2 regions of the Herbaspirillum sp. BH-1 genome follow, and region 2 is predicted to be linked to the other one. Evidence: predicted binding sites of a transcription regulator. Region 2 holds the regulator's gene; the other holds the start of a gene.
What was found. The regulator HrcA, encoded in region 2, represses chaperone genes, less so after heat shock. The targets are predictions, from matches to a motif close to TTAGCACTCNNNNNNNNNGAGTGCTAA.
Positions count from the first base shown of each region.

Region 1: rpoH (RNA polymerase sigma factor RpoH) is a predicted target of HrcA. The motif match lies at 1,878-1,904, and genes of this name have one in related genera.

Region 1 is NZ_PKOI01000013.1:110,493-115,407, forward strand. Features, by position in the region: gene cyoE (heme o synthase) at 1-134, shown strand, start outside; gene HBH1_RS17225 (SCO family protein) at 139-729, shown strand; gene rpoH (RNA polymerase sigma factor RpoH) at 829-1,728, opposite strand; gene ftsX (permease-like cell division protein FtsX) at 2,263-3,186, opposite strand; gene HBH1_RS17240 (cell division ATP-binding protein FtsE) at 3,183-3,875, opposite strand; gene ftsY (signal recognition particle-docking protein FtsY) at 3,880-4,915, opposite strand, start outside.
Region 2 is NZ_PKOI01000002.1:160,848-165,762, reverse strand. Features, by position in the region: gene recN (DNA repair protein RecN) at 1-650, opposite strand, end outside; gene HBH1_RS03950 (NAD kinase) at 719-1,636, opposite strand; gene HBH1_RS03945 (HAD family hydrolase) at 1,673-2,389, shown strand; gene hrcA (heat-inducible transcriptional repressor HrcA) at 2,468-3,496, shown strand; gene fur (ferric iron uptake transcriptional regulator) at 3,617-4,042, opposite strand; gene HBH1_RS03930 (outer membrane protein assembly factor BamE) at 4,253-4,801, shown strand; gene dapB (4-hydroxy-tetrahydrodipicolinate reductase) at 4,842-4,915, shown strand, end outside.

The sequences.
Region 1 (4,915 bases), on a different contig from region 2:
GGTATTCCTGGCAGATCTATCGCCGCTACACCGACCTGATCGCGCGCAAGGCCTTCGCCTATTCCATCGTCTACCTGTCCATCCTGTTCGCGGTGCTGCTGGTGGATCACTATTTCCTGTTCCGCGGTTTCTGAGCCCATGAAAAGATTTTTCTCGGCACTGCTGCTGGCCGGCTGCGCAACGCTGCTGGCGGCCTGCGGCCCGTCCAAGCCTGAGCTGAAGTTCAACAATACCGATGTCACCGGCCTGGACTACGCCAAAGACTTCGCCCTGACCGACCACAACGGCAAGCCGCGCACCCTGGCCGATTTCAAGGGCAAGGTGGTGGTCATGTTCTTCGGCTACACCCAATGCCCGGACGTCTGCCCGACCACCATGATCGAGATGGCCAATGTCATGAAGGAACTGGGGCCGGATGCGGACAAGGTGCAAGTGCTCTTCGTCACCGTCGATCCCGAGCGCGATACGCAGGAAGTGCTGTCGCAATACGTGCCAGCCTTCGACAAGCGTTTCCTGGGCCTGCGCGGTGACCTGCCGCAGACCGAGAAGGTCGCCAAGGAATTCAAGGTGTTCTACCAGAAGGTACCGGGCAAGCAGCCCGGCAGCTACACCATGGACCACACGGCCGGCAGCTATGTGTTCGATACCCAGGGCCACATCCGCCTGTTCGTCAAGCACGGCCAGGGACCGCAGACCCTAACGCATGACATCAAGCTGCTGTTGAACTGAGCCGCAGAGCTCATCCAGAGCTGGAAAAAAGAAAGGCGCCCGAGGGCGCCTTTCTTGTTGCTGCGATACGGATCAGTCGGATCAGCCGGATCAGCCGGCTCAGGAATAGGCCTGCAGCGCCGTCTTCATCTTCTTCAATGCGACCGCTTCGATCTGGCGAATACGTTCGGCCGATACACCGAACTCATCAGCCAGCTCATGCAGGGTGGCACCCGAACCATCGTCATTGGCCAGCCAGCGGGCTTCGACGATACGGCGCGAGCGGTCATCCAGCTTGGACAGTGCGGCTTCCAGACCTTCCGATTGCAGGCGATCGTACTGCTTGGCCTCGATCACACGGGTCGGTTCCGAATTGTCAGAGGACAGGTAGGCGATGGGTGCGAACTTGTCATCTTCATCATCGGTGGGCGACTCCAGGGCAATATCGCGACCGGACAGACGGGTTTCCATCTCGATCACTTCTTCGCGCTTGACGTCCAGGGTCTTGGCCAGCGCCTCGACCTGGGCCGGGGTCATCGCGTCCAGACCTTCCTTGTGGCTGCGCAGGTTGAAGAACAGCTTGCGCTGGGCCTTGGTGGTAGCAACCTTCACCAGACGCCAGTTCTTGAGGATGTACTCGTGGATCTCGGCCTTGATCCAGTGCATGGCGTAGGACACCAGACGCACGTTCTGCGCCGGATCGAAACGCTTGACCGCCTTCATCAGGCCGATGTTGCCTTCCTGGATCAGGTCGGCGTGCGGCAGGCCATAGCCCAGGTAACCACGGGCGATCGAGACGACCAGGCGCAGGTGCGACAACACCATCTTCTGGGCGGCGCCCAGGTCATTCTTTTCGCGCAGGTCGCGGGCCAGCTTGATTTCTTCCTCGTGGGTCAGCATGGGCAGGCGGTTCACTGCGGAAATATACGCGTCGATATTGCCCAGGCTGCCGGAAAAACCCAGCGCGAGTGCATTGGACTCGGCAGGCATGAGTGCAGTTTGTGCAGACGCAGTTTTCATGGATTCTCCTCGTTCCTAGCGGAAACAGTATGAAGCGGTAAGCTTGGGGGCCGGCGCCGGTGGCTTGGCGCGGCAGATGCGCAGCGGGCGCGCATCGTCTCGGTTTGTTGCAGTGCTCACATAAAACTGGAGCAATTCGATAAGGTATTCTAGCACTCGTCACCCCAGAGTGCTAATAGCATGATTGGGAAGCGTTGATAGCCGACGACTATTGCTGGTCAGTCCCTGATTGCATTATTTCCCCTTCATATTAGTCGCCTTTGGGCGACAAAAGTTGCGATGCGGGTCAAAAGCAGGCGAGAAACTTGTAACAATTTTTGCAGCGCGCCACGGGGCTGGAAAGAGGCAGACGCCAGGGCAAAAAAGGGAGCACAGACAGAAGTGCCGCCTTGCCGGCAAGGCCGGCGAGCACCCTTGGGAAGACGTACGAGACTTGGAATTATTGCAGGGCGAGGAGTTCCACCGACGTTTCCGATGCCAGAAAAGCCGAAGCCCGCTGCTGCGGGCTTCGATCTGGAGGGGCCAGGAACAGCCTCAAGCCTTGCGGGCCAGCTGCCGATGCACCGACAGCATCGCCCCGAACAGGCCCAGCAGGGCGCTCACCGCCAGCAGCAGGGCGATGGCCATGGGGCTGGGCAGGGCCAGCTGGAATTCCGACGCATACAGGTGCGCGAAATCGAGGATGGCCGCATTGAGCGGTTGCTGTGCCGCCACCACCAGCCCCAGCGCAACCAGTCCGGCGCATCCGCCCAGCAGGGCGCCGGTGTAATAGAAGGGCCGGTAGATGAAGGAATTGGTCGCCCCGAACAGGCGCGACACCTCGATCTCGTCGCGCTGCGTCATCACCTGCAGGCGGATCGTATTGAACACCACCGCCACCACCACCGCACCCAGCGTGATGCCGAGGAACAGCAGCACCAGCCGCAGGATGCGCAGCAACGCCGCCAGCCGCTTGACCCATTCCGAGTCGATCTGCACCGTATCCACGCCGGCCTGCTTCTTCAGCTGCTGCGCGATGTCATCGACGCGGCCGGCATTCATGGCGTTCTCGAAGCCCGGCAGGCGCACCACGAAGCTGTCCGGCAGCGGATTGCTGCCCAGGGTATTGAGCACATCGGCCAGGCCGGTCTTGCTCTTCAAGGCATCGAAGGCCTTTTCGCGCGGGATGAACTCGACCTTGCCGTTGGTGTTGCCGTCCTTCAACACCTGGTTGATGGTCTTGCCCACTGCCAGTGCAGCATCGCGGCTGGCCTCGGGTTTCATGAAGATGCTGATTTCCGGCTCCACCGACATCTGGTCCGAGATCGGGCGCACGTTTTCCAGCGCCGACAGGCCCGCGAAGGGCAGCGCCAGCGCAATCGAGACCACCAGCACGTTGAGCACGAAGTTGCCCGGCGAGCGCAGCAGGTGGCGCAAGGCGTCGGCAATGGCGGCGAAATGCTGTCTCAACCAGTTCATGGCGATACCTCCACCGGATTGGCCACGCCGTTGTGCCAGCCATCGACAATGCGGCCACGGTCCAGGTAGACGATGCGGTCGGCACCGGTCAGGAATTGCTCATCATGGGTCGAGATCAGGCAGGTCACGCCCACGCCATGGAAGGATTTCAGGGCCGCCAGCACCTTGTTGGCATTGGCGCGGTCCAGGTTGGCCGTCGGTTCGTCGGCCAGGATGATCTGCGGACGGTTGACGATGGCCCGTGCAATGGCCACCCGCTGCTGCTCGCCACCGGACAGTTCCAGCGGTTCGCACATGGCCTTGCCCAGCAGGTCCACCTTGTCCAGCGCGGCGCGGGCGCGCTTTTCGGCGTCCTGGCGCGAGGAACCGGTGACGATCAGCGGCAGCATCACGTTGGCCAGCAGGTTGCGGTCCAGCAGCAGCTTCTGCTGCTGGAAGATCAACCCCAGATTGCGGCGCAGGTAGGGCAGGCCGGAAGCCTTGATGCCACCGATGTCGGTGCCGTTGACGCTCAGCTTGCCCGCCGTGGGGCGCTCGATGGCCGCGATCATCTTCAGCAGCGTCGATTTGCCGGCGCCCGAAGGGCCGGCCAGGAAGATCAATTCGCCCTTCTTTACCGACAGCGTGATGTCGCGCAGGGCGTAGACCTCGCGCGCGTATTGCTTGGAAACCCGGGTAAATTCAATCATCAGTTCAGCTCAGGAGGGCATCGACGAATTCGGTGGCGTTGAATGGTTGCAGGTCTTCGATCTTTTCGCCCACGCCGATGAAATACAGCGGCACCGGGCGGGTCTTGGCGATGGCCGCCAGGATACCGCCCTTGGCGGTGCCGTCCAGCTTGGTCACCACCAGGCCGGTCAGCCCCAGCGCATCATCGAAGGCCTTGACCTGGGCCAGCGCATTCTGGCCGGTGTTGCCGTCGATGACCAGCAGCACTTCATGAGGGGCCGAGCTCATCGCCTTGGCAATGACCCGCTTGATCTTCTTGAGTTCATCCATCAGGTGCAATTGCGTGGGCAGGCGGCCGGCGGTATCGACCATCACCACATGCGTACCGCGCGCCTGCGCCGAATGCACCGAGTCATAGGCCACCGCGGCCGGATCACCGGATTCCTGCGCGATCACCTGCACATTGTTGCGCTCGCCCCAGACCGCCAGCTGCTCGCGGGCGGCGGCGCGGAAGGTGTCGCCGGCGGCCAGCAGTACCGACTGTCCATGAGCCTGCAGGTGCAAGGCCAGCTTGCCGATGGTCGTGGTCTTGCCGGCACCGTTGACGCCGGCGATCATCATCACCAGCGGTTTGTCGCGGCCCAGCACCAGTGGACGCTGCAGCGGTTGCAGCAGGTCGATCAGCAGCGTGCGCAAGGCGGTACGCACCTGGGCGGCTTCGGTCAGGCGCTCGGCCTTGACCTTCTTCTTCAGTTCGTCCAGCAGCCACTGGGTGGCCTCGACACCGGCGTCCGATACCAGCAGTGCCGATTCCAGTTCTTCGTAGAGATCGTCATCGATGCGCGCTCCCACGAACAGGGTGGTGAGATTGCTGGACGTCTTGGACAGCCCCGCCTTCAGGCGCGACAGCCAGGAACGCTTGACCTCCGGTTCCGGCTCGGGCGCGGCGACGATTTCGACTTCCTCTTCGACCGCATCCTCGATGGGCAGGACCGCCTCGGGCAGCACTGGCGGCGCAGGGGCCACGGTAGGCGCCGCTACCGGCGCGACTGCGGGCGCA
Region 2 (4,915 bases):
GAGAGGCGGCTATGCTCGGTGCTGATCTCGGCCCACTCACCGGGCTTGACGGACAGTTTCTGCAACTCCGCCACCTGCCACTCCAGGCGCTCGCGCTCCAGCAGCACATTGCGGGCATCCTGCTCGAACTGTTCGCGTTGACGTGCCAGGGCGCGCCAGGTGCGGTGGGCAGCGGCGACCTCACGCGCCTGGTCCAGCAGGCCGGCCTGGCTATCCAGCAACTGGCGCTGGGCATCGGCCTTCATCAGCGACTGGTGCGCATGCTGGCCGTGGATATCGACCAGCATCTCGCCGACCTCACGCAATTGCCCGGCGGTGGCGGCGCTGCCATTGATGTAGGCCTTGCTGCGACCGGCATTGTCGATCACCCGACGCAGCAGCACACCGCCATGTTCGTCGGCGAACTCATGCTCTTCCAGCCAGGCCTGGACCTCGGGCGTAGCGGTGAAATCGGCGCTGACGTCGGCCTTGGCCGCGCCCTCGCGCACCACGCTGGGATCGCCGCGCCCGCCCAGGGCCAGCGCCAGGGCATCGATCAGGATGGATTTGCCGGCGCCGGTTTCGCCGGTGAAGACGGAAAATCCGCGCGCAAATTCGAGCTCGATGGCATCGACAATCACGAAGTCGCGGATCGTTAAGGTACGCAGCATGGTGGTCTCGCAGCGGGTTGGACGGACAGGCCTGAAGAATGGCGCAAGCCGGCATGCGCCGGCCGCGCTTATTGTAATCGGCCTTCTATCGAGGGGTATTCATTCCAGTGCAGCTTCTCGCGCAGGGTGTCGAAATAGCTCCAGCCCTGGGGATGCAGGAAGGTGATCTTGTGCGCCGAACGGCGGATCACGATGCGGTCGCCATGCAGCACGCTGGTGAGCGACTGCATGTCGAAGTTGGCGCTGACCTCGCGCCCGGAAACCACCTGGATCACGATCTCGCAGGAATCCGACAGCGTGATCGGACGATTGGACAGCGAATGCGGCGAGATCGGCACCATCACGATGCCATGCAGGCTGGGGTGCAGGATGGGTCCGCCGGCCGAGAGCGCATAGGCGGTGGAGCCGGTCGGGGTGGCCACGATCAGGCCGTCGGAGCGCTGGTTGTACATGAAGCGGCCATCGACCTCGACCCGCAGCTCGACCATACCGGAGGTGGAACCCCGCGCCACCACCACATCGTTCAGGGCCAGGGCGCGGAAGATCTCGCCGCCCTCGCGATAGACCCGCGCTTCCAGCAGCGAGCGCGACTCGGCTTCGACATTGCCGTCCAGCATTTCGGCCAGAGCCGGTATCATGCGGTCTTGCGCGATGTCGGTGATGAAGCCCAGGCGTCCCTGGTTGATGCCGATCAGCGGTACGTTGTACGGTGCCAGCTGGCGCGCGATGCCCAGCATGGTACCGTCGCCGCCGACCACGATGGCCACGTCCGCGTGATGACCGATCTGCTCGGGAGTCATGCTGTCATAGCCTTGCAGGGCGATGTTCTCGGCGGTTTCGGTCTCGAAGACCACGGTGTGGCCGTGCGACTCCAGGAACACGGCGATGTCCGACAAGATCTGCGCGATGCCGACGGCCTGGTACTTGCCGACGATGGCGACGGTTTTGGGTACGGCTGCCTGAACGGGTAATTTGATGGGCCACATGCTGCGGATTAGACCATAATTTGAGATGACATTGTAATGAAACCAAGCGCTTCCACCCTGCCTCCCCCGCCTATCGAAGCGGTCCTGTTCGACCTCGACGACACCCTCTGGGCCATCGAGCCGGTGCTGGTGCGCGCCGAAGGCCTGCTCTACGACTGGCTGCGCCAGCACGCACCGGCCGTGGCTGCCGCGCATACCGTGGCCAGTCTGCGCGAGCGCCGCATGGCCCTGATGCAGACCGATCCGATCTACCGCATCGACCTCTGGAAGCTGCGCCACACCGCCTTGACCGAGGTCTTCCGCGAACACGATGTGGACCTGACCCTGGTCGATCCGGCCATGGCCCTGTTCTCCGAAGCACGCAGCACGGTCGCGCTGTTCGACGATGTGGAACCGGCACTGCTGCGCCTGAAAGACAAACTGACGCTGGGCTCGGTCTCCAATGGCTTCGCCGACCTCGAACGCATCGGCCTGGCCGGGCACTTCGGCGTCTCCATCGCGGCCCACCGCTTCGGTCGCGCCAAGCCCGATCCGGCGATCTTCCACGCCGCCTGCGAAGCGCTGCAGGTGGCGCCAGGCGCCACGGTCTATGTCGGCGACGATCCCCTGCTGGATGTGCAGGGCGCACAGCAGGCGGGCCTGCGCGCGGTGTGGATGAACCGCTTTGCGCGGACGCTGCCCGATGGCATCTACCCCGATGCCATCTGCCGCGATCTGCACGAGCTGCACGACTGGCTGGCGGCGCAGGCCTGAAGCGCCGGCTGGCGCCAATTCACCTCCGCCGTCACGTCGCTGTCACTCTTTGCATCATAAGCCGCTAGAATATGCACCATGCAACTCGATAACCGCGCCCGCACACTCCTGAAGGCACTGGTCGAACGGTACATCGCCGACGGCCAGCCGGTGGGCTCGCGCGCCCTGTCGAAACTGTCCGGCCTGGAACTGTCACCAGCGACCATCCGCAACATCATGGCCGATCTGGAAGAGATGGGCTTCGTCGCCAGCCCGCACACCTCGGCCGGCCGGGTGCCGACGCCGCGCGGCTACCGCATGTTCGTCGATACCCTCCTGACGGTCGAGGCGATCGACGAAAGCGCGCTGGAAGGCCGCCTGCAGGCTCGCCTGCAGCACAACACCTCGCCGCAGAAGATCATCACCAACGCCGCCCAGGTGCTGTCGTCGCTATCGCAGTTTGCCGGCGTCGTGATGACGCCCAAGCGTGAATCGGCGTTCCAGCAGATCGAATTCCTGCGGCTGTCGGAAAAGCGCATCCTGCTGGTGATCGTGGATCAGGGTGGCGATGTGCAGAATCGCATGCTGCTCACCGAGGTCGATTACACCCCCAGCCAACTGGTCCAGGCCGCCAACTACATCAACCAGCATTACGCCGGCCAGTCCTTCGACCAGGTGCGGCTGCGCCTGCAGGGCGAGCTGCGCCAGTTGCGCGACGACATGACCGTGCTCATGCAGGCCGCCGTGGAAGCCGGCAGCGACGCCATGAGCGAGGAAGCCGACAACAACGTGGTCATCTCCGGCGAGCGTAACCTGCTGTCGGTGAGCGACCTGTCCTCCAACATGAATTCCCTGCGCCGCCTGTTCGACATGTTCGAGCAGAAGACCGGCCTGCTGCAGTTGCTGGATGTGTCCAGCAAGGCCACGGGCGTGCAGATCTTCATCGGCGGCGAATCGCAACTGGTACCGATGGACGACATGAGCATCGTCACCGCCCCCTACGAAGTCAACGGACGCATCGTCGGCACCCTGGGCGTGATCGGCCCCACCCGCATGGCCTACGAACGCGTCATCCCCATCGTCGACATCACCGCCAAGCTGCTCTCCAGCGCGCTGAGCCAGCACTGAAGACGGATACGGCTTCCGCCGACGGAGCCAACGAAAAAAGCCACGTGGGACATCACGTGGCTTTTTCATCTTCTTTGCAAAGGATTGCCTGCGTAAATATCCGCAAGCAAGGCCCCTGGTTTATTTCTTCAGCTTCTTGCAGTTCTTGCAATGTCCGTACAACGCCAGGGCGTGGTCGGCGATTTCGAAACCGTGTTCCTGGGCAATCTTGAGCTGGCGCTTCTCGATCTCGGCATCGAAGAATTCCTCGACCTTGCCGCAGTCCAGGCAGACCAGGTGGTCGTGGTGCGAGCCTTCGTTCAATTCGAAGACCGCCTTGCCGGTTTCGAAGTGGTTGCGCTGGAGCAGGCCGGCCTGCTCGAACTGCGTCAGCACGCGGTAGACGGTGGCCAGGCCCACGTCCAGATTGTCGGAGAGCAACTGTTTGTAGACGTCTTCGGCGCTCAGGTGGCGCACGGAGGTGTTCTGGAAGATTTCCAGGATCTTCAGGCGTGGCAGGGTGGCCTTCAGGCCGCTGGCCTTCAGTTCGGATGGATTGTTCGGCATGGTAGAGTGGGTTCCCGGTTTTTACTGGTCTCAAACAGGCGCGCTGGTCCGCTGGGAGGGCCTGGGGACCGCTCCGGCCGGGCTGGTGGGGCAGCCTTTTGCGTCCGGAACGCACTCATGCCTATTTAAGAAGTAAGTTCTAGCTTATCATATAGCGCTTTAGGCTCATGGCTCAACCCGGTTGAAAACTTTATGCGCATGCTTTCCCGAATGAAGTCCCGTCATCAAACCGCCGCAATCGGCGTCGTCGCGGTCCTGGCCCTGCTGGCGGGCTGTTCCTCGACCAAGTCGCCCGAGCAGGCGGCCCCGACCGACACCTCGGGCGTGAAGGTAACCGGCAAGAGCAACAGCCTGTTCGGCTTCCTCAAGCCCTACCGCATCGACATCCAGCAAGGCAATTTCGTCTCCAAGGAAATGGTGGCCCAGTTGCGCCCCGGCCTGACCCGCGACCAGGTGCGCTTCGTGCTGGGCACCCCGCTGCTGACCGACATGTTCCACGCCAATCGCTGGGATTACGATTTCCGCCTGGCCAAGGGCAATGGCGAAATCATGACCAGCCGGGTCTCGGTCTTCTTCAAGGATGACCTGCTGGATCACGTCGAAGGCGGCGAGAACCTGCCCACCGAGAGCGAATACCTGACCCTGATCACCGACTCCAAGGTCGGCGCCAAGGCCAGTTTCGGCGCCGACAAGGACAAGGCCGACAGCGAAATCAAACCGGCCTCTCCCGTGGCGCCCTCCTCGGCCACAGGCAAGTAAGCAATACCCGTCTCCCGTCATCCGTCATTCCGAGTTTCCCATGACAGTACTGAATATCGCAGTCGCCGGCGCCTCCGGGCGCATGGGCCGCATGCTGATCGAAGCCATCCTCAA